DNA from 4 places in the Solibacillus sp. FSL W7-1324 genome. Region 2 is predicted to be linked to each of the others. Evidence: riboswitches for the same ligand, from Rfam matches in the RefSeq annotation. Region 2 holds a riboswitch; each other region holds the start of a gene.
The links. A riboswitch is a leader RNA that binds a small molecule or an ion and turns the genes downstream of it on or off. The one in region 2 is predicted to bind S-adenosylmethionine.
Positions count from the first base shown of each region.

Region 1 (5,356 bases), 1.4 Mb from region 2:
CTTTTTCCCTGTTTTTTACATAGGCGAAAAAATAATACCTCTTTCCTTCTATTAAAAAACATTGTAAAATATTCAATACATACTATTAGTACCAACTGATAATTCTGAATTCGAAAGGAGCACAACACTTGATCAACGCGTTAATTATTATTTGTGCTTATTTAATCGGTTCCATTCCATCAGCTTTATGGATTGGCAAAATTTTTTACAAAACGGATATTCGACAAAAAGGCAGCGGCAATTTAGGCACGACCAATACATTTCGAGTATTGGGCAAAAAACCGGGCATCGCCGTATTGCTTATTGATATATTGAAAGGGACGGCTGCGGTATTGCTTCCGTTATTGCCGTTTTTCGCAGACAGCACGGTCCATCCTTTAATCTTGGGTGTCATCGCAGCTGCGGGCCATATGTTCCCGATTTTCGCCAGTTTCCGTGGAGGAAAGGCGGTTGCTACGAGCGGTGGCGTTATTTTAGGCTATAATTTACCGTTATTTATAATTTTAATCATTGTATTTGTCATCGCTTTAAAACTAACAAAAATGGTCAGCTTATCATCTATGATTGTGTCCGCTGCAGCGGTGATTTATGTCATCGGTCATTGGATGATAACGGGTGAATATGCGTTATTCATTTTAGTTGTCGTATTGGCTGGCTTCATTTTTTACCGTCACCGTGAAAATATTAAGCGGATCAAAGCCGGTACTGAACCGAAAATTAAAGGATTTTAACTAATTGACTGAAGGGGTTTCCTTTCAGTCTTTTTTTGTAGTCAAAATTTCAGAACGCGAGCTTTGTAAGTTTTTTTTATTTCCTGCATAATGACAGTAGAGGTGAAATATATGGAAATCAGACTATCAGAAAAAGCACTTACTTGGTTTAAACAGGAAATGGAAGTAGAAAAAGGCGATTTCATTCGTTTTTATGCAAGGTATGGAGGTTCTTCACCTTTTCATGAAGGGTTTTCGTTAGGGATGACGCGGGAGCAGCCGCATGAAATAGGCATTGAAACCGTTGTGGAAGATATTCATTTTTATATTGAAAAGTCCGATGAGTGGTTTTTCAACGAACATCATTTAGTTGTAGATGTCGCCGATTCATCCGATGAATTAACTTATTCCTATGAAAAATAAACACCTTTTTATCGCTCTCTAATACGAACAATTCGCCGTCGAAAAGTTCAAATGTTTCGAAATTTTAGTAAATCCGTTTTTGCCGATTCAATCGTTATAATGAGTAAGGATTATATCGAAGATTGATGAGGGATTATATGTGAAAGCGAAACAGGAATTTTATTGGCGCTGCGTATTTTTTATTGCAGGCATCATTGTTTTATCATTAGGCGTGACATTAACGATCAAAGGACAAATACTTGGCGTTGGGTCATGGGATGTCCTTCATATCGGACTACAAAAAAACTTGGGCTTAACGGTCGGTACATGGTCTATCATTTTAGGCTTGCTCATTCTGGCTGTTGATACGTTTTTCACGAAAAGATTGCCGAAAGTCGGAACGTATTTGGACATGTTCCTGACAGGTATTTTTATTGATATATTTATGATTGTATTACCGGATGCGAATACACTGTTTGAACAAACATTGGCATTTGTTGTTGGCGTTATCCTGCTGGGCTTCGGCTGCGGCATGTATATGGTGGCTAACCTTGGTGTAGGGCCTCGTGACACGTTAATGCTGTTGTTGGTTCACCGTCTTGGCTGGAGTGTCAACCGTGCACGTACAACAATGGAAGTAACGGTTGCTATAATAGGTTTTATATTGGGCGGACCAGTCGGAGTCGGTACGGTATTTATGGCGTTCGGCTTAGGGCCTGTCGTACAATGGGCGCTCAAATGGAACGGAAAGCTGTTCCACCGCGCAGCAGGTGTTGAGAGTGTCGTTATATAAAAATATGTAGAGAGCAAGCATTATGCGTTTGCTTTCTTTTTTTTATATTTAAATTATTACAATTTTCAAAAAATACTTTCGTAACAATGTAAAAAAGTGCATAGTAATAAGTGGAGGTGTTTTTAAAATGATACATATTGAAAATATCCATTTATATCGCAATGACAAGAAGATTTTAGATGATTTAAGCTGGCATGTGCAAAAGGGACAGCATTGGGCCATTTTAGGGTTGAACGGCTCAGGCAAAACGACGTTGCTGAAAGTCATTAACGGCTACATTTGGCCAAACAAAGGAAGCGTCCAAGTACTTGGTGAAACATATGGCAAGACCTATATACCGAAGATGCGGACGCGGATCGGCTGGGTAAGCAACGCGATGATCGATAATTTCAACTGGCAGGATAATGCGATTGAAATCGTGCTCAGCGGAAAATTCGGGGCCCTTCGACTATTCAATGATGTGACAGATGAAGAAATTAATCATGCAGTTTCTATTATGAAGCATTTTCACTGTGATCATTTAGCAAATAAATCATTCGAGCATTTGTCACAAGGTGAACGGCAGCGTGTTCAAATTGCAAGGGCCATTATGGCAGATCCCGAAATTCTCATATTGGATGAACCGTGTGGCGGGCTTGACTTGATTGAACGGGAAAACTTACTGCAGACGATCGAACAGATTGCACAAGCTGAAAACGGCCCTACCCTCATCTATGTGACTCACCATGTAGAGGAAATTCTGCCTTGCTTTAGCCATGTGCTTTTAATGAAAGACGGAAAAAATATCGAAGCCAATGCACGGGAAACGGTTTTAACAGACGAATTATTAAGCGATTTCTTCGGGCGTGAAATCAGTTTGCAAATCGAACGCGAACGTGCCTGGGTCGCGATTAAATAAAACGAACCAGCAGGAGTCCACCTCTTGCTGGTTTGTTTCATTTTATACACACTAAATATGATATTCAATATTCTCATCAACATAATGCCATTCGTACGGTGTTTCTTGGTATACGTAGTAGTTCAGCCAGTTGTAGAACAATAGATGCGAATGGGCACGCCAAACATTTTTCGGTGCCTGCAGCGGATCGTTATTCGGGAAATAGTTGACCGGAATATCCGTATTGTCCGGATCTTTCTCGATATCGCGGAAATACTCATCCGATAATGTCGTTGCATCATATTCCAGATGCCCTGTAATCATAATATGTTTATTGTTTTTCGATTGAACGATAAACACCCCTGCATCATCCGAATAGCTGAGTAAACGCAAGTCGGGATGTGCTCGTACTTCATCAATCGAAACCGATGTATGGCGTGAATGCGGTGCAACATACTCGTCACTGAACCCACGTACTAGATCTACTGTTAAATCCGTAATCACATGGGAATATACACCGGAGCACTTCTTCGGCAATTCGAATTTACCAATGCCAAAATGGTGGTACAGAGCAGCCTGTGCGCCCCAACATATATACATGATTGAAGTAACATGTTCATTTGCCCAGTCCATCACATGCGTAATTTCGTTCCAGTAGCCGACATCTTCAAAATCCATTTTCTCTACTGGCGCACCCGTAATAATAAGACCATCAAAACGACGGTGCTTCACTTGGTCAAATGTTCGGTAAAATGTATCTAAATGCGATTTGGAAACATTTTTTGATTCGTATGTAGCTGTATTTAAAAATGTGACATCTACCTGTAATGGTGTATTCCCGAGCAAGCGCAGCAACTGCAGCTCGGTTTTCTCTTTTTCAGGCATTAAATTAAACACTAAAATATTTAGCGGTCGAATTTGCTGCGTTTTCGCACGGTCCTCCTCCATGACGAAAATCTTCTCTTTTCTAAGCAGCTCACCCGCCGGTAAATGTTTCGGAATATTAATCGGCATTTCACTTTCCCCCTCATAAACTATTTCAAAATACTTTTAATAATCAGTCGTGTTCAGGCATTGCATTGTTTTACGAGCGAAACGAACCGTTCCAGAACAACATAAAAAGCCCCTCTCACTCCAGCAAAACAGAATTGAGAGGGGCTTTTACCCGTTCTTATCTGCCAAGGTCAACACCTTGCTGGAAGTAGCACCTTTCTAGTAACACTAGAGGTTGCTGAAGCATCATAAGGCCAAGTCCCTCCGCTTCTCTTGATAAGACTATTAAATTGTCATTAGTGTATCATGTACTTTATAGTTTTGCAATAATTCAAAAAATATTATTTCACTCATCCTGAAGCTGTTCTTTTTCTATGTTGAATAAGATGGTTTCCAGCCGCTCATCCCATACACTTGTCAATGTATTGTATACACGTACAAAATGTCTGTTTTCCTTTTGATCGAACAATAAAAAACATAGGACCGGTATATCATTAATCTGGATCGATTCCGTCGACACAACACTCGTTATATAGTGCGGAACTTCATCTTCCGCCACCGGTTGTTCGGAAAGCTGCTGTTGAATGAAATCAACAAGCAACGTTTCTTCAATCGCTTCGATTTCTTCTGTATCCATTGTCGGGAAAGGCTCCGGAAACTCTTCTATATCCGCAAATTCCTCCAGGTCCCCCTCCAACGGCTGTTCATGAATCGGACTGTATTGAATAAAGTAACTTGTTTCTTCTAGTTCCTCTTCAAAAATGCCCGATTCCAGCTGTGCTTTCCCTTTAGCAGTAAGCGCAAATTCCTGTTCTTTCACTATCATGCCGAGTTGTAACATTTTATTCGTCAAATCATGAATAAATAACGGTTCCACCAATAAAATTTCGGCTAATAGCTCCACATTTTTCAGTTTTGCCTTTTCAAATGAAATAAGCATCATCTTCATTAAAATATCCATGGCATTACGCATCACGGGATGATATTTTACTTCCAATGTATGAATCGGAATGGCATATTGCATTTGCTTTTTAATTTCAATAGATGGGTTTTGGCCGAGTTCTTTCTGCAGCTGTAAAACTGTTCCTTGTAAATCCATTCAATCCAATCCCCCTGTTTCTATACAGCAAAATAGCCGTCCTGTTCTTTGACTGTCGTTAAGACATGGGCATACATATCCCTTGTTTTCGCGCTCTTTGGACGCTTCGTAAACATTTCGGTACTGCCGACCATAATGAGCAGTTCCCGGGCGCGGGATAAGGCAACATTGAGACGTCGGTAATCTTTCGCAAAGCCGATTTCTCCGCGCTCATTGTCATGATTCCGCACCATGCTGACAATAATGACATCCATCTCCATCCCCTGGAATTTATCGACCGATCCAGTACGGATGTGTAAATGCGGTACACTGATCTCCTGCTCGATCAAACGATTAATGCGCTTTACCTGCTCCGCGTAGAATGAAATAACGCCAACCGATTTTAATGCGTCGTGTGGAATCAGACCTTGTGCCTTTGCCTGCTCCGTTGCGGCATTTAATTCGAGCAGCTGCTGTTTAATCTGTTCCAGCTCAGCTAAATT
Region 1 is NZ_JBBOYH010000001.1:1,743,597-1,748,952, reverse strand. Features, by position in the region: gene plsY (glycerol-3-phosphate 1-O-acyltransferase PlsY) at 129-731, shown strand; gene MKY71_RS08445 (HesB/YadR/YfhF family protein) at 843-1,133, shown strand; gene MKY71_RS08440 (YczE/YyaS/YitT family protein) at 1,273-1,905, shown strand; gene MKY71_RS08435 (ABC transporter ATP-binding protein) at 2,033-2,803, shown strand; gene metA (homoserine O-acetyltransferase MetA) at 2,855-3,796, opposite strand; SAM riboswitch class I at 3,951-4,058, opposite strand; gene MKY71_RS08425 (nucleoside-diphosphate sugar epimerase) at 4,122-4,874, opposite strand; gene MKY71_RS08420 (AAA domain-containing protein) at 4,895-5,356, opposite strand, start outside.
Region 1: it holds a riboswitch for S-adenosylmethionine, as region 2 does, so the genes downstream of both, metA (homoserine O-acetyltransferase MetA) here and MKY71_RS01640 (O-acetylhomoserine aminocarboxypropyltransferase/cysteine synthase family protein) in region 2, are expected to answer to the same signal.

Region 2 (5,356 bases):
GCTTCTTTTTTAATCTCTTCTTATTATATAGTTACTGTAAACCCCGCGCGTTTACCGATAATTTCAGCGTAATCCTCTACCATTACACTTGCAGTCGGATACATTCCCGCTCCCGGGCCAATTACAGATAATGTTCCGATGTAGTTTGTCTCCATCGTTACAGCATTGAACACATCGTCCACAGGATAAAGCGGATGTTCATTGTTCACCAATAGTGGTGCCACTTTTGCCTGAATCGTACCATCTTCGAGTTTTTCCACTTCCGCCACATGACGATAACGCAAACCTTGTGCTGTTGCTTCCGCTACTTGCTCCGGTGAGATTGTATCAATGCCGATCACTTCAACATCTGCCCAATTTGGCTGTTCTCCAAATGCAAGACTCGATAAGATCATCAGCTTTTTGAATGCGTCCTGCCCCGATACATCGTTAAATGGATCTGCTTCTGCATAGCCTAATTGCTGCGCTTCTTTTAATGCCTGTTCAAAGCTCCAGCCTTCCGCACGCATTTTTGTTAAAATATAGTTCGTTGTTCCATTTAAAATTCCTTGAACACAGCTTACTTCATTGACTAAAAGAATATTTTTCATTGTTTTGATAATCGGCACACCGCCTGCTACTGTTGCCTCGTAGCCTACGAACACACCATTTACTTTCGCCAATGCTTCGAGCTCCTCGCCCCGTTTTGCAAGCATTACTTTATTTGCTGTAATGACATGGCATTTCGCCTCAACAGCGCGCTTTAAATAAGTAAATGCAGGTTCTTCATTTACAATCGCTTCAAAAACAACTTGCAGATTATTTTCTGCCAGTACGTCATCCATTGATTCCGTCATTAAATGCTTTGTCCCCGGTACACGCTCACGGCTTGCATCGGTAACTAAAATCTTCGCGACCTCCAGTTCAACACCTAGCTTTTCGCGAAGCTCCTGCCTCTTCTCATTTAAAATATGGTAAATCCCCTGACCTACTGTGCCAAATCCTAAGATCGCTGCCTTGATTGTTGCCATTGCCTTTCTCCTCCAAATTCTTAACACACATATATTAACGAATAATTCAAAAAATTTATCTTAAAGCAAATTCTATCTTATATAATACATGAAAACAAGGGGAATCTCGCCTAGAAGGACATTTGTTTACTGTAAACGGTCAATATTCATCCAAATTTTATTTTTTAAGAGCTATTTTAGGGTGGAAGGCGCAAATATTTCCAGTCACTTCTTATAGTTGAGGCTATGTAGTAAGGGCGTTTTGTTATTTTCTAATATATTCGGAAATCATCTAATATATTTTAAAATGTTCTAATAAAATTGCGATCTTCTAATATATCCTGTCAATGTTCTAATATGGATACGAAACATGCTAATATCCGAGCTCAATGTGCTAATATCACTCACACTTCTTCTAATATCCCACTCCATTGTTCTAATAAAACCGGCATACCAGTTTTTGCATTCATTTTTCGGCTAAAAAAGCACGTACACAAACCATGATTCCCCTCAAATTCTAATAACATCGCCATTTCTTCTAATATTCCCAAAACTTCTTCTAATAACTCTCTTCATTCTTCTAATAAAACGTCATACATCAACACCACAAAAAATAAAAAACACTAGCAAGGGGGCTCGCTAGTGTTCCGGAATTATTTTATACTGCCACGTTTATATCATTAAATGCCCGTAAACGATAGGCAGTTAAAATCTTGGTCATGACGATTTCCTCTTTTGCCGAGTAGTTAGGAACCGCATATGGGCGCTCCACTAACTGAAATTCCCCGTACTTTAAAAACCATTCTCTTGCTGGCGATAAAATATGGGCTGTACCATGAATTTTATATGCTTCGGCTACTTCTCTTACAACATAACCTTCTGTGGAAAGATCGTGAGCTTGTTCTGAGAAAGCATTGTGTCCGAAAACATGCTGCCACATCGTATTCACATCCGCCAAAATTTGCTGGATAGCGCAAGCGTTCACAAATTCCTTTACGTCATTAAGTTCATAAATAATATAGGCTGCAATGTTTTGTGCACTGTATACTTTCCCCATGTTGAACAACTCCTTTTCTTCCAATGATGCTGCAACATCATTTTAAATTTTTCTGGTTGGTATTTTATTATCCCCATTGTATTACTAGGTTTTATATTTGTCAATAAAACTTATAAAAATAGTAGGGATTAATTTTCTAAAAATTGCTTAACTTCTCGAATGGGAGAAGCTAAGCCTTTCATCACATTTTATGCGTTTGTTTCTACGCCTACTTCAGCCGCAACTTTTGCTAATGCCTGTTCTAAATCAGCGATAATATCTTCTGCTGCTTCTAACCCGATCGATAAGCGAATGAGCTCTTCCGATACGCCGGCAGTTTTTAATTCTTCAGCAGATAACTGTTGGTGTGTTGTGCTCGCAGGGTGGATGATCAATGAACGGGCATCCCCAACGTTCGCTACATGAGAGAACAGTTCTACGTTATCGATTACTTGGCGGCCTGCTTCACGCCCACCTTTAATACCGAATGTAATGATCGATCCGAAGCCATTTTTCAAATACTTCTTCGCTAGATCATGTGTCGCAAAATCTTCAAAGCCGTTGTAATTTACGTACTCCACAAATGGGTGGTTTCTTAAATACTCGGCTACCTTTTGTGTATTTTCATTGTGACGGACAATACGCAAATGAAGCGTTTCAAGTCCTTGCAGGAAGTTAAATGCCGCGTCAGCAGATAATGTTGGACCAAAATCACGCAATAGTTGAACACGAAGCTTTGTCGCAAATGCAGCGCCTGCTGTGTCAATTCCGTAGCGTAGACCATGGTATGAAGTATCCGGTTCTGTAAATCCTGGATGTCTTCCTTGCGTCCAATCAAACTTACCTGCATCAACAACAATCCCGCCGATTGTCGTTCCATGACCGCCAATCCACTTTGTTGCAGAATGAATGACAACATCCGCGCCGAATTCAATCGGATTACTTCCGTATGGGGAAGCAAATGTGCTGTCGATTAATAAAGGAAGACCATTGTCATGAGCGATGTTTGCTACCGCTTCAATATCCAGTACTTTTAAGCTTGGATTTCCGATAATTTCAGCGAAGATTGCCTTCGTTTTATCCGTGATTGCCGCCTGGAAGTTTGCAGGATCTGATTCATCCACAAATTTCACTGTAATGCCGTAACGAGGCAATGTAGTTGCGAATAAATTGTAAGTCCCACCGTAAAGTGAGCCTGCCGCAACAATTTCATCCCCTGCACCGGCTACGTTTAAAATAGAAAATGCTACTGCTGCTGCGCCAGATGAAAGCCCTACTGCAGCTGTACCCCCTTCTAATAAAGCAACCCGTTCTTCAAATGCCCCGACTGTCGGGTTCATAATACGAGAATAAATATTGCCTGTCTCCTGTAATGCAAATAGACGTTGCGCATGAGCAGTGTCGTTAAATGCATAAGCCGTTGTACGGTATACCGGAACAGCGATCGCTCCTGTTTCAGGATCTGGTTTTTGACCCCCGTGTAATAATAATGTTTCTGGTCTTAAATTTGTCATTTTATTACCCCCAAAAATTTAATCGATGGTGAAATCGGTGTTTTTGAGGAGGATTTTTTAAATGAAAAAAACCCTCTTCAGTTAAGAAGAGGGTTGCGCATGAGCAAGTTTGCCTCCTCTTATCTTTCAAAATGATTGTCCATTTTGTAGGATTTAGCACCTTAGTCAGTTCATCACTTACTGGTTGCCGGGCATCTCAGGGCCTATTCCCTCCGCCGCTCTTGATAAGAGTTATGTGATTTGTGTTCCATCGTTGTGTCTCAGTATAAAACATACTAATCCGATATGTCAACACAAAAAATTTAAAATTTTCTGATTTAATTCAGATTGCTCTTATCTGTATTTAACGATATGCATAAATTTCATCTCTATGAATTGAACAGACGCTAATAATCGACTTCAAGTAAAATATTGACTAAAATAAGCATGAAGGATACACCATTAAGTTTTATTACATAAAAGGGAGATGTTCACGTGAATACAAAAGAATTATTACGCAGTCATACATCTGTTCGTAAATATACAGGTGAGGAAATTTCAAAAGAAACGGTCATCGATTTAATCGAAACGGCACAAATGGCAGCAAGTTCGCATTTTGTCCAGGCATACAGTGTCATTTGGGTAACGGATGAAGAAAAGAAAAAGAAGCTTGGGGAACTGTCTAAAAACGAATTCCAGTTCAAAACAGCAGGTGCCTCTTTCTTGTTTTGTGTAGATTTCAAACGTTTGCAAGTAGCGGGTCAAAAGCATGGGGTTGATATTTCTGCTGACTCTGCTGAAAATGTTCTTGTAGGGGTAGCAGATGTTGCGTTATTTGCCCAAAACTTCGTTATTGCAGCTGAATCAATGGGTTATGGCATTTGCTATATCGGTGGTGCCCGTACTAATCCTAAAGAAATCAGCGAGCTTTTCAATTTACCGGAATACGTTTTCCCGTTGTTTGCGATGACAATCGGTACACCGACAAAACGCAACGAAACAAAGCCGCGTTTACCGGTAGCTGCGGTGTTGCATGAAAACGGTTATGACGTTGATAAGTATGAAACACTTCTGGATGAGTACGATGGAATTATGGAAGACTATTATAGCAGCCGTTCTTCAAATCAGAAGACTGCGACATGGACGAAACAAATGGCTGATTACTTAGTTCAGCAAAACCGTCCGCATATGAAAGACTTCCTTGCTTCACGAGGCTTTACTTGGAAGTAATCCAATTAAAAAGGAGTATGCCTCAAAATGGCATACTCCTTTTGTTTATTTCAACCCTTCAATCTGCAATGTTTTTACAGGTTGGAAGTCTTCTCCTGTTTTTGCATACGTAATCGTCGCCTGGTCACCTTCTTGCAAATAGATTGCAAACGGTGCAACTTCTGTAGATACGATGAAGTTTTCGCCTGTGTTCGCCAGGAATGATACGATCGTGAAATCACCTACACGCTCTTTATAAACACGCACGACTTTTACTGTCGCCTTAGCTTCTTCAGCATTCGAAGTACCATCTACCGTACTTCCGCCACGGCTTAGTGCTGTTTTATAAAGTCTTAATGCTTCATTTGGCGTTGTACCAAATGCCGAAATTTCAGGATTTGCTGCAGAGACGATGAAGTAATTTTGCAGGAATCCGTTCGCATCCAGTACAGCTGACAGCCAGCTCGCTTCACCATAGAAGTTGTAAAGGATCGGCATTTCGCCTTCCCATTCTTTTTCGATGAACTTTTTCTCGATAATTTCAAGAGCCCCTTGGGAATCCATATAAGACTCTTCCAGATTTCCGGTATAGTACGTTGCTTCACCCGTACGTGCATGTGTTAATGCAT
Region 2 is NZ_JBBOYH010000001.1:328,939-334,294, reverse strand. Features, by position in the region: gene MKY71_RS01650 (homoserine dehydrogenase) at 24-1,010, opposite strand; gene MKY71_RS01645 (hypothetical protein) at 1,648-2,046, opposite strand; gene MKY71_RS01640 (O-acetylhomoserine aminocarboxypropyltransferase/cysteine synthase family protein) at 2,235-3,539, opposite strand; SAM riboswitch class I at 3,656-3,770, opposite strand; gene nfsA (oxygen-insensitive NADPH nitroreductase) at 4,014-4,748, shown strand; gene MKY71_RS01630 (hypothetical protein) at 4,794-5,356, opposite strand, start outside.

Region 3 (5,356 bases), 2.4 Mb from region 2:
GAGTTGATCAATACCGCGTCACCTTCTTCATTTTCGTACATTTGCACTAATAATTCAGCTGCTGTGTCTGCATCGAACACAAAGTTTTTCGGATTTTCAACAATGTCTTTTGTTTCCGCTTTTGTTTTATCGATTCCTTCAGCTAACTTGATTAATCCCTCTGCTTCAAGTAATGAAAGCATACGTCCGTGGTCTGCTACTGAGTTGGAAAGTAAAATTGTTGCACCTTCAGGAAGTTCTTCTAAAGATGAATATTTTTTAGAGTAAACACCGATTGGCTCGATGTGAATACCGCCAGCATTTGCAAAGTCATAATCGAAATCCGCTTTTTGTGCTTCGAAGTATGGAATGTGCTGGAAGTAGTTTGCATCTAAATCACCGTTATTTAAATCCTGGTTTGGTAATACGTAATCTGTATAAGGTTCGATTTCCAGCTCGATACCTTGTTCCTCTAAAATTGGTTTAACTTTTTCAAGAATTACTGCGTGTGGTGTATTTGATGCACCAACTACTAATTTTTCATCTTCGCCGCCACATGCTGCTAAAGCTAGTACTGAAGCTCCTAAAATAACGCTTGATAATAATTTCTTCATCTGTTTTACCTACCCTTTTTTTAGTTTGTTCAGTTTATCGAAACCTTTTTTATATTCTGATTATTTTTCTGATGGACGCGCACTTTTTAAAAGTTTGCGTCCATATTGTTTCGATGCACCAATATTTATAATTACGGCCTAAAAAGCCACTAACTATCGTTTGTCCACTCTTGCTGTAATGAAGTCCCCAATATACTGGATAATAAATACGACAACTAAAATTAAAACAGTTGCCATTAATGTCACATCTGTTCGGTTACGCTGGAAACCGTCAAGGAATGCCAGGTTCCCTAAACCACCCGCACCGATAATGCCGGCCATTGCTGTATATCCTACTAAAGCGACAGCTGTAACCGTAATACCTGAAATTAATGCCGGTAAACTTTCCGGAATCAATACTTTCCAAATAATCGTAGAAGTTTTCGCTCCCATTGAGCGGGCTGCTTCAATAACACCCTTATCAATTTCTCGTAACGCTATTAATACCATGCGTGCATAAAACGGTGCTGCACCGATAATTAGCGCAGGTAATGCTGCATTGGCGCCACGGATTGTTCCAAGTAAAAACTTTGTGAACGGAATTAATAAAATGATTAAGACGATAAATGGAATCGACCGGAAAATATTTACGAGTGATCCTGTTAAAAAGTGCACAATTTTATTAGCCCATAATTGATTGTCGCTCGTTAAAAATAGGACAATCCCAATCAGAATGCCGAGTATAAATGTAATGACTGTCGCAACAGCTGTCATATAAATGGTTTCATATGTTGCGTCGAGCATTTTACCCCAGTCGACGTTCGGAAATAATTGATTAAACATGCTCAATCACCTCCGTTTGAATTTCTTGCTTCGCTAAAAAGCTCAGTGCTTCCGCGACTGCATTTGGTTCGCCATTGATATGAATAAACAATGTACCAAACGAACCGCCCGTTGTATTCGAGATTTTACCATGCACAATATTTACAACTACGTCAAACTGCTTGATCATTTGCGAGATGACAGGCTGTTCTGTCGTAGCACCGGCAAATATTAATTTGGCGATTTTGCCTCCTGGATAGTTGGCAAAAATTTGTTCCAGTGATGCTTGTGTTTCCGGTGTTTCACCAGAAGCCTGTGATACGAAGTTTTTCGTAATGGGTGCTTGAGGATGCTGGAACACTTGCAATACATCGCCCTGTTCCACTACTTTTCCGGCTTCCATCACCGCTACTCTGTTACAGATTTTGCGGATAACATGCATTTCATGTGTAATGAGTACAATTGTAAGTCCGATGTTTTTATTAATATCGAGCAGTAGTTCCAAAATCGAATCCGTTGTTTCCGGATCAAGCGCTGATGTCGCTTCATCACATAAAAGCACTTCCGGATTGTTTGCCAACGCTCGGGCAATGCCGACACGCTGCTTTTGCCCTCCTGACAATTGAGAAGGATACGCTTTCCCTCTTCCTTTTAAACCAACGAGTTCAATCAGCTCTTCTACTCGCTTTTCACGATCAGCTTTTGAAACACCCGCAATTTCAAGTGGAAATGCGATGTTTTCTTCAACGGTACGTGACCAAAGCAGGTTGAAATGCTGGAATATCATACTGATTTTTTGGCGTGCTTCTCGTAATTTTGCCCCGGAAGCTTTCGCGATATCCTGGCCACCTACAACAACAGAACCTGTTGTCGGCTTTTCCAAACCGTTCAGCAGGCGGATCATTGTACTTTTACCGGCACCACTGTAGCCGATAATACCGTATATTTCTCCCTTGTTAATCGATAAGCTTACATTATCAACCGCTGTAAGTTTACCGTTTTTCGTGTTATACACTTTAGTAATATTTTGTATATCAATCATCGGTTGTACTCCTTCTAAATTGAAATAACCTTCCTGCTATTTCAAAATCATGTTCATTTTTCATCCAAAACATCCGTTGAATGAAAAAAACCTTTCTACCATGACAAGTAGAAAGGTTTCACATACATTTATACGGTAAACCGTTCTCTCATCTTTCAAAGTTTAAACTTTGTGTGAATTGGCACCTTTGCGTAAACGCTGGTTGCCGGGCTTCATAGGGCACTTCCCTCCACCTCTCTTTATAAGAGTAACATTATTAAGTTTTATTATTATGAATGTTACTTTATCACGATAAAGAGACTTCGTCAATTACTTTTTTAATATTTCATACAGAAACGGTACGGATTTAAATGCGTAAATTTTATTCGTTAGTTCTCCCTTGTCTGAAACGATTAAACAAGGTACACTTTCAATTTTCAATTCATATGGTAAATCTCCCAAATAATTGATATTTGCCATACCAAGCGGGAGATCTGGGAGTAATTTCTCAATTACATCCAACATTTTTTCCGATACTTCACATGTGCCGCACATCGGCGTATATAAGAAAAACGCTGTCTGATCATGCTGTTGTACGTTCTGTTCCCACTGCTGTTTCGTCCATTGTTCCATTATACTGTCATCCTTCGTTTACTATAAATTTTGCTTGTAGTAACATATCCCTTAAGATTTTAGTAGGTGTTTTTTCTACTTCCACATATTCGTGAGGTATGATAAGCTGTGTCGCTTCAGGATATGCACGGTTCATCAGTTTACGTAACTTTTCACCGTTTTTATCTGCATCAAACATAGTCGTAATTTCATCTTGCTCATATTCATCCAATAAATCAATCAAATTGACTTCACTTATTGTGCCATTCGTGCAAAGTATCGTCACGTCTTCCGCTAATATCGGAAGTATTCTCAGTTTATCGGCACGTCCTTCAACAACGATGCATTTTCCCATAGTACACGCTTCCTTTCATCCATCACCTTTATATATAGAATAACAAAAAAACACTAAAACCTTTAATTAGAAGGCTTTAGTGTTTGGTCTTATTGTTTAATCTTATTGTTCGATTAATGCAGTGTAAGCGTCTGCGTCTAATAATTCTTCAACTTCTGCTTCACTTGTTAACTCAACAGTAACCATCCATGCATTACCGTATGGTGATTCATTTACATATTCAGGATTGTCCAGTAATTCTTCGTTGATTGCAACAACTTTACCAGAAAGTGGTGCATATAGTTCAGAAACTGTTTTTACAGATTCTACACTACCGAAAGGCTGATCCTTTGAAATTTCATCGCCTACTTCAGGTAACTCTACGAATACGATATCGCCTAATTCAGATTGTGCGAAATCCGTAATACCGATTGTCGCTTTACCGTCTTCAATTTTTACCCACTCATGCTCTTTTGAATAACGTAATTCTTTTGGTGTGCTCATTTGAAAACCTCCATGTTATATGTAGTACATTCAAGTTCATTTTGCCATATTTCGTTCGGAAATACAATGTGAATAACTGTTTATTTCCAAGTTTCTAAGAAGTCAGACTCCTTAAATCCTAAAGTTAATTTTTTTCCATCTGTAACGATCGGTCGCTTAATTAACATACCGTCCGATGCTAATAGCTCTAATTGCTCATCTTCGGACATTGTCGGTAGTTTATCTTTTAGGCCTAACTCACGATATTTCATGCCTGAAGTATTAAAGAATTTCTTCAACGGTACACCGCTTGCTTCGTAAATGGCTTTAAGTTCTTCTTTCGATGGTGTCTGTTCTACAATATGAATATTTTCATAGTCCACACCTTGCTCATCTAGCCATTTTTGCGCTTTTTTACAAGTTGTACATTTTGGATATTGGATGAATTTTACTGTCATGTAAGTACTCCTTTTTGCCCTGGATTTTCCTATATTGTAACGGATATAGAAGGACAAATCAAAAATGTGTTCGCATGATCGGAGCGGTTTTTATTAGAAGATGTATGAAAATATTAGAACATGCCGGACTTATATTAGAAGAACGGTTTCACTTATTTGAACCTTTGCGTGACATATTAGAAAATATAGTACTTATATTAGAAGTTCCAAGATATATTAGAATTTCTGAAATTATATTGGAACATTTTACGATTTGTTAGAAAACGACAGAAAAATCGGGTGCACTTTCATGCACCCGATGACAGTCTTTATTAAACTACATACTTTTCTGCTTCGATTAGTTTCGCTGCAGCTTCACGTTTTTTCGGAATTAAGTTGTAAGGGTTGTTGCGCGTTAATTTACGTAATGCTGATAAAATCATACGTGCATCGTCACCTTCAACTGAAGCGATTAATGTTTCTTTTGCTTCTTTTTCGATTTCTGCGAATGCTTCCTGACAGAAAATTTGAGTGTAAAGAATTTTTTGTGCTGCTTTTTCTTCACCGTCACGCTCGATAGCTTTTTGTGTACGGATTACTGCAGATTCCATTGCGTATAATTGGTTTGCAATGTTCGCGATGTTCACTAACAATTCTTGCTCTGCATCCAGTTTTGCACCGTAGCGTTGTGCTGCTGCACCTGCTGCAAGTACTGCGATCTTCTTAGCATTTTTCACTAAGTATTTCTCTTGCTCTAATGCACCTTGACCGATTTCTTCAGGCATAAGCATTAATAGTTCGTTTTGAAGTTCTTGTGCTACTTGTAATAGTGGTAACTCACCTTTTAATGCTTTTTTCATGAATGTGCCTGGTACGATCATACGGTTAATTTCGTTTGTACCTTCAAAAATACGGTTAATACGAGAGTCGCGGTAAATGCGTTCTACTTCGTACTCAGCCATAAAGCCGTAACCACCGTGTAACTGAACCGCTTCATCCGCTACGAAATCCAATGTTTCAGAACCGAATACTTTTGCGATTGAGCACTCAATTGCATATTCAGCGATTGCTGCTG
Region 3 is NZ_JBBOYH010000001.1:2,755,296-2,760,651, forward strand. Features, by position in the region: gene MKY71_RS13750 (MetQ/NlpA family ABC transporter substrate-binding protein) at 1-593, opposite strand, end outside; gene MKY71_RS13755 (methionine ABC transporter permease) at 747-1,415, opposite strand; gene MKY71_RS13760 (methionine ABC transporter ATP-binding protein) at 1,408-2,436, opposite strand; SAM riboswitch class I at 2,582-2,684, opposite strand; gene MKY71_RS13765 (thioredoxin family protein) at 2,746-3,048, opposite strand; gene MKY71_RS13770 (toprim domain-containing protein) at 3,056-3,382, opposite strand; gene gcvH (glycine cleavage system protein GcvH) at 3,485-3,865, opposite strand; gene MKY71_RS13780 (arsenate reductase family protein) at 3,946-4,302, opposite strand; gene MKY71_RS13785 (acyl-CoA dehydrogenase family protein) at 4,614-5,356, opposite strand, start outside.
Region 3: it holds a riboswitch for S-adenosylmethionine, as region 2 does, so the genes downstream of both, MKY71_RS13760 (methionine ABC transporter ATP-binding protein) here and MKY71_RS01640 (O-acetylhomoserine aminocarboxypropyltransferase/cysteine synthase family protein) in region 2, are expected to answer to the same signal.

Region 4 (5,356 bases), 3.0 Mb from region 2:
AGGCGTTTTCACTCTATAAAAGAGCTGCACAGTTAGGTCACCCTGATGCAATGAATAATTTAGCAGATATGTATTTGAACGGTGAAGGAACTGCGGTAGACGAGCAACAGGCACTCAATTGGTTTAAGAAAGCGGCAGGATTAGGTGTCCCTGAAGCGATGTTTACCCTCGGAATGATGTATGAACAAGGATTGGGAACCGAATGTGATGAATCGCAGGCCTTTGCCTTTTATTCGCAAAGTGCCGAACAGCATGATGTCGAGGCGATGTATCGCATCGGTATGATCTATTTTTCAGGAGAACTTGGGCAACAGCAGGATTATGAAAAAGCGTTGGAATGGTTTTTAAAAGCGAGCGAACAGTTTCATGTCGATGCAACATACAATATCGCCTACTGTTATGAATACGGTTATGGAATTACTCAGGATAAAGAAAAGGCAATCCGTTACTATAAAAAAGCAAGTTTACTTGGAGACTTGGAAGCGACAAAAAAAGTTGTCAGCTACTATGAGATGACGGACGCAGTTGAAGCATCCAAGTGGCGGGAAAAGCTATTAGTTCTAAATAACGATATATATGAATAATAATATGATAGATACAGTAAAAGGTTCAATTTCCTGTCTCTCTGTCATAATTTAGACCCATTTCATGGAGAAAAATAGGTTTAAATTCCGTGAAAAATAGGAAATATATTATAAGGGGAAAGTATTAAGAAGGGGGAATTTTTATGTTTATGTTTGCAGTCCACCAATTCTCTTCTGAACACAATGAGGATAGTATTCAAAAACTACAACAAATGCTATTAGAACAGCGGGAGAATTTGACGACGCTATGTACAATCGTTGAATATTTAAAAAGTTATATCCAAACAGGACTAGATCATAAAGATGTTATTAAATACAAGCAAAAAATCCAAATGATGACGGATAAACAAGAAAAACGTTACAATCAAATTGATGAGCTTATCAATACTAATATTTTGGAATTGAAGAAGGGTAAAACAGCAGATAATACCGCACTTATTTATGGCAAGGAAGTTCGGAAAATTGAATCTGGTGTCCGTACTTTAAAACTGTTTGCGAGCGATGCAGTAAATATGTTAGATCTAAACAAACATTTAGAAAATCGCAGTATTGAACGTATCCGTTATTTTGATAAACGCTCTACATCTTTGGAGGCAGAAATTATTTCCCTAACAAAGCAACTATCTTATAAATAAACAAGAAGCCATCCTACCATATTTTTAGGTAGGGTGGCTTTTCTTATGAGGTTCTGAAAATTGTGATACCCAGCAGACCATATTTCGTATAAAAAAGTTTATACTTATTAAAGAGAAGCGAACGAAATAGGAGAGAGTGGATATGAAAACAGTAGTAGTTGTAGGTGGCGGAATTACCGGATTATGTACAATGCATTATTTGAAAAATAAAATGCATGAGCAAAATGTGGAAGCGCGGTTAATACTGATTGAAAAGAACACATATTTAGGCGGGAAAATTCATTCCGAAAAGGATAAAGGCTTTATTATGGAAACGGGGGCTGACTCAATTGTAGCTCGTCATCCAGGGGTTTTGGAACTTGTAAAGGAGCTTGATTTTGAATCAGAGCTTGTCTATAACGAAACAGGTATTTCCTACATTCATACGAATAATGAGCTTCATGCAATTCCGGCAGGCTCGACATTCGGCATTCCGATGAGTGTAGAATCACTTATGTCGAGTACGCTAATTTCTGAAGAAGGTAAAAAGAGAGCACTGCAAGACTTAGAAATACCGAACACTACATTTACAAAAGAAAGCTCTATCGGAACGTTTTTGGAGTACTTTTTAGGGGAAGAAATTGTCCGCAAACAAATTGCCCCTGTATTAGCAGGTGTTTATTCAGGAGATTTATATCAATTAAGCCTGGCATCCACTCTGCCTTATTTAGTGGATTATAAAAACAACTACGGGTCGATTATTAAAGGATTCGAAGCACATCGTGAGCAATTCGAAAAAGCTGCGAATAAGAAGTTTATTTCTTTCCGTTCAGGTTTATCGGCATTGATCGATCGTTTAGAGGAACAGCTGCCGGAAGTTGAATTCATGAAAAATACAGTAACAAAGCAAATCAATAAATTAGGCGAGCAATATGAAATCGTGCTGGAAGATGAAACGATTTTAGCGGATGTTGTTGTACTGGCCGTTCCGAATGAAACCGTACGTCATGTCATACAGGATGACTCACTGGAAGAACAGCTTAAAAAGTTCACGACAGCATCTGCTCTAACGATGTATGTTGGCTTTGATGTACCGGACGATATTTTACCGGCAGATGGCACAGGCTTTATCGTTTCGCATAATAGTGATTTAGTTTGCAATGCATCGACATGGACGAGCCGTAAATGGAAGCATACGTCGGCAGAAGGTAATTTACTCGTTCGCCTGTTTTATAAAAATATTAATCCGCGCTATGAAGAGTTGGCAGCCATGTCTGATGAAGAACTGACAAAAGTTGCGCTGGAAGATATACGACTTAGCTTAGGTGTTGAAGCGGAGCCGACAGTCGTCAATGTAACAAAGTGGATTGATCAAATGCCACGCTATGATTTGGCTCATAATGAAGCATTATCGAAAGTTGTGCAGCAGCTGGTGACAGATTACCCGAATGTTCTATTAGCGGGATGTGCCTATTTCGGAGTCGGAATCGGTGCCTGTATTTTAAACGGCAAAAAAACGGCTGAACAGATTATTAGTCGAATTATGTAAAGAAATACTTCATTCGGCTAAAGGGTATTGACGTAACTATTAGATAACGTTATGATTCATTTAATTATTTTAAAAATTCATATTATTTTCTTATCAAGAGAAGTCGAGGGACTGGCCCGATGAAACTTCAGCAACCAACATTAAGTCAGGTGCTAAATCCAGTGGCTAATGCCAGAAGATGAGAAGGGATTAAGTTGATAACTACTAAGCCTTCTTTTATTTAATGAAAGAAGGCTTTTTTTATATCGTTAATATACTGAAAATACTGTAAATGATGGAGTGAAGGCAATGGGTTTACTTGAAGAATTACAAACACGGGTTTTAACAGCAGACGGGGCAATCGGAACACTTCTTTATTCATATGGGTTGGATTATTGTCATGAAGAAATGAATATTGCACGTCCTGATATTATAGAGAAGATTCATAGCGAATATATTGCAGCTGGTGCAGATATTATCCAAACAAATACATATGGGGCAAACCGGATTAAGCTTGCACGTTATGGCTATGAAAATCGTGTCCTGGAATTTAATGAAGCCGCATTAAAAATCGCAAAGCGTGCTGCCTCTCTTGATGGGCAATACGTTCTGGCGACAATTGGCGGTATTCGCGGAATCCGAAAAAGTGATGCGACATTAGACGAAATTTTAGCTGCATTCCAAGAGCAGGCTGAAGTATTACTAGCTGGAGAACCGGACGGATTTTTACTTGAAACGTATTATGATTTTGAAGAACTATCCCATTGTGTCCATCTATTACGTTCAATGACCGATTTACCGATCATTGCCCAAGTCACAATGCAGGAACCGGGTGTTCTTCAAAATTTGATGTCTTTAAATGAAGCTTTTCATGATTTGGAAAGATTAGGTGCAGATATTGTTGGGAGCAACTGCCGATTAGGTCCTTTCCATACAATCCAGGCGTTTGAAGGAGTCAATTTACCGGAAAAGGCATTTTTATCGGCATACCCAAATGCATCATTACTGGATATTGAAGATGGTCGTGTTGTCTATGAGTCGGAAACCGATTATTTTGCACGTGCAGCTGTCGAACTCGTAAATCAGGGAGTCCGTTTAATTGGCGGTTGCTGCGGAACAACACCGAAGCATATTGCAGCAGTAAAAAAACGTTTGGCGAATATGGAGCCGGTTGATACAAAAGAAGCCAAACCTGGGCAAACGCAATTTGTCCGTATTCCGGAGCCGCGTAAGCAAGAGCCGCTCCACGAAAAAGCAAAACGTGAACGCTCTGTTATTGTGGAACTTGATACACCGCGTCATCTGGAAATTGACGGGTTTGTCGAAGGGGCAAAACAGCTGGCAAAAGCGGGCGCAGACGTCATTATGATGGCGGATAACTCACTTGCTTCACCGCGAATTAGTAATATCGCGATGGCCGCTATTTTGAAAGAGCATGGGATTCGCTCATTGCCGCATTTAACATGCCGTGACCGCAACTTAATTGGGCTTCAGTCACATTTGATGGGGCTGGATGCGCTGGAACTTCACGATATTCTTGTCATTACAGGGGACCCGACAAAAGTGGGAGATTTCCCGGGTGCGACAAGCGTCTATGATGTTTCATCAATGGAGCTTATTTCCTTAATTAAGCAGTTAAATAAGGGTGGTTCTTTTACAGGGAAATCGTTACGAAAACAGGCGAACTTCTCTGTGGCCGCTGCCTTTAATCCGAATGTCCGTGTTTTGGACCGTGCTGTTGCCCGTTTAGAGAAGAAAATCGAGCATGGTGCAGATTACTTTATTTCGCAGCCGGTCTATACGAAAGAGAAAATCGTCGAAATCTATGAGGCGACTAAACATTTGGAAACACCAATCTATATCGGAATTATGCCGTTGACGTCATCGCGCAGCGCGGAATTTTTACATCATGAAGTACCAGGAATTAAGTTATCAGATGAAGTACTTGCGCGTATGGCTGCTTGCGGGGATGACAAGGAAGCAGCGACAGCAGAAGGAATCGCGATTGCGAAAGAGCTACTCGATACGGCTTGCAAATACTTTAACGGGATTTATTTAATTACACCGTTTTTACGCTATGATATGACGCTTGAATTAATGGACTATGTAAAACAATATGATGCGGAAAGTAAAGGAGTTCAGTCGAATGTATAATCACCCAATTCATGAGCAATTACAAAAAAGAATACTTATCATCGATGGTGCCATGGGGACGATGCTTCAGGCAGAAAACCTAACATATGAAGATTTTGGCGGAGAAGATTTAGACGGTTGTAACGAAAACCTCGTGCTGACAAGACCGGATGTATTGGGCAAAATCCACCGTGAATATTTAGCTGCAGGCGCTGATATTATTTGTACAAATACATTTGGCGGAACACCGCTCGTATTGGATGAATATGACTTAGGTGACAAGGCGGTTGAAATTAATAAGCGGGCGGTTGAGATTGCACTGGAAGCGGCGAAAGAGTTTTCGACACCGGAATGGCCACGCTTTGTTGCAGGTGCAATCGGACCAACGACAAAAACATTGTCGGTAACAGGCGGTATTACATTTGAAGAGCTGGAAGAAAACTTTTATATACAGGCGAAAGCGTTAATCGAAGCTGGGGCGGATTTAATCTTAATGG
Region 4 is NZ_JBBOYH010000001.1:3,330,627-3,335,982, reverse strand. Features, by position in the region: gene MKY71_RS16635 (tetratricopeptide repeat protein) at 1-584, shown strand, start outside; gene MKY71_RS16630 (chemotaxis protein) at 728-1,219, shown strand; gene hemG (protoporphyrinogen oxidase) at 1,362-2,747, shown strand; SAM riboswitch class I at 2,835-2,932, shown strand; gene MKY71_RS16620 (bifunctional homocysteine S-methyltransferase/methylenetetrahydrofolate reductase) at 3,036-4,880, shown strand; gene metH (methionine synthase) at 4,873-5,356, shown strand, end outside.
Region 4: it holds a riboswitch for S-adenosylmethionine, as region 2 does, so the genes downstream of both, MKY71_RS16620 (bifunctional homocysteine S-methyltransferase/methylenetetrahydrofolate reductase) here and MKY71_RS01640 (O-acetylhomoserine aminocarboxypropyltransferase/cysteine synthase family protein) in region 2, are expected to answer to the same signal.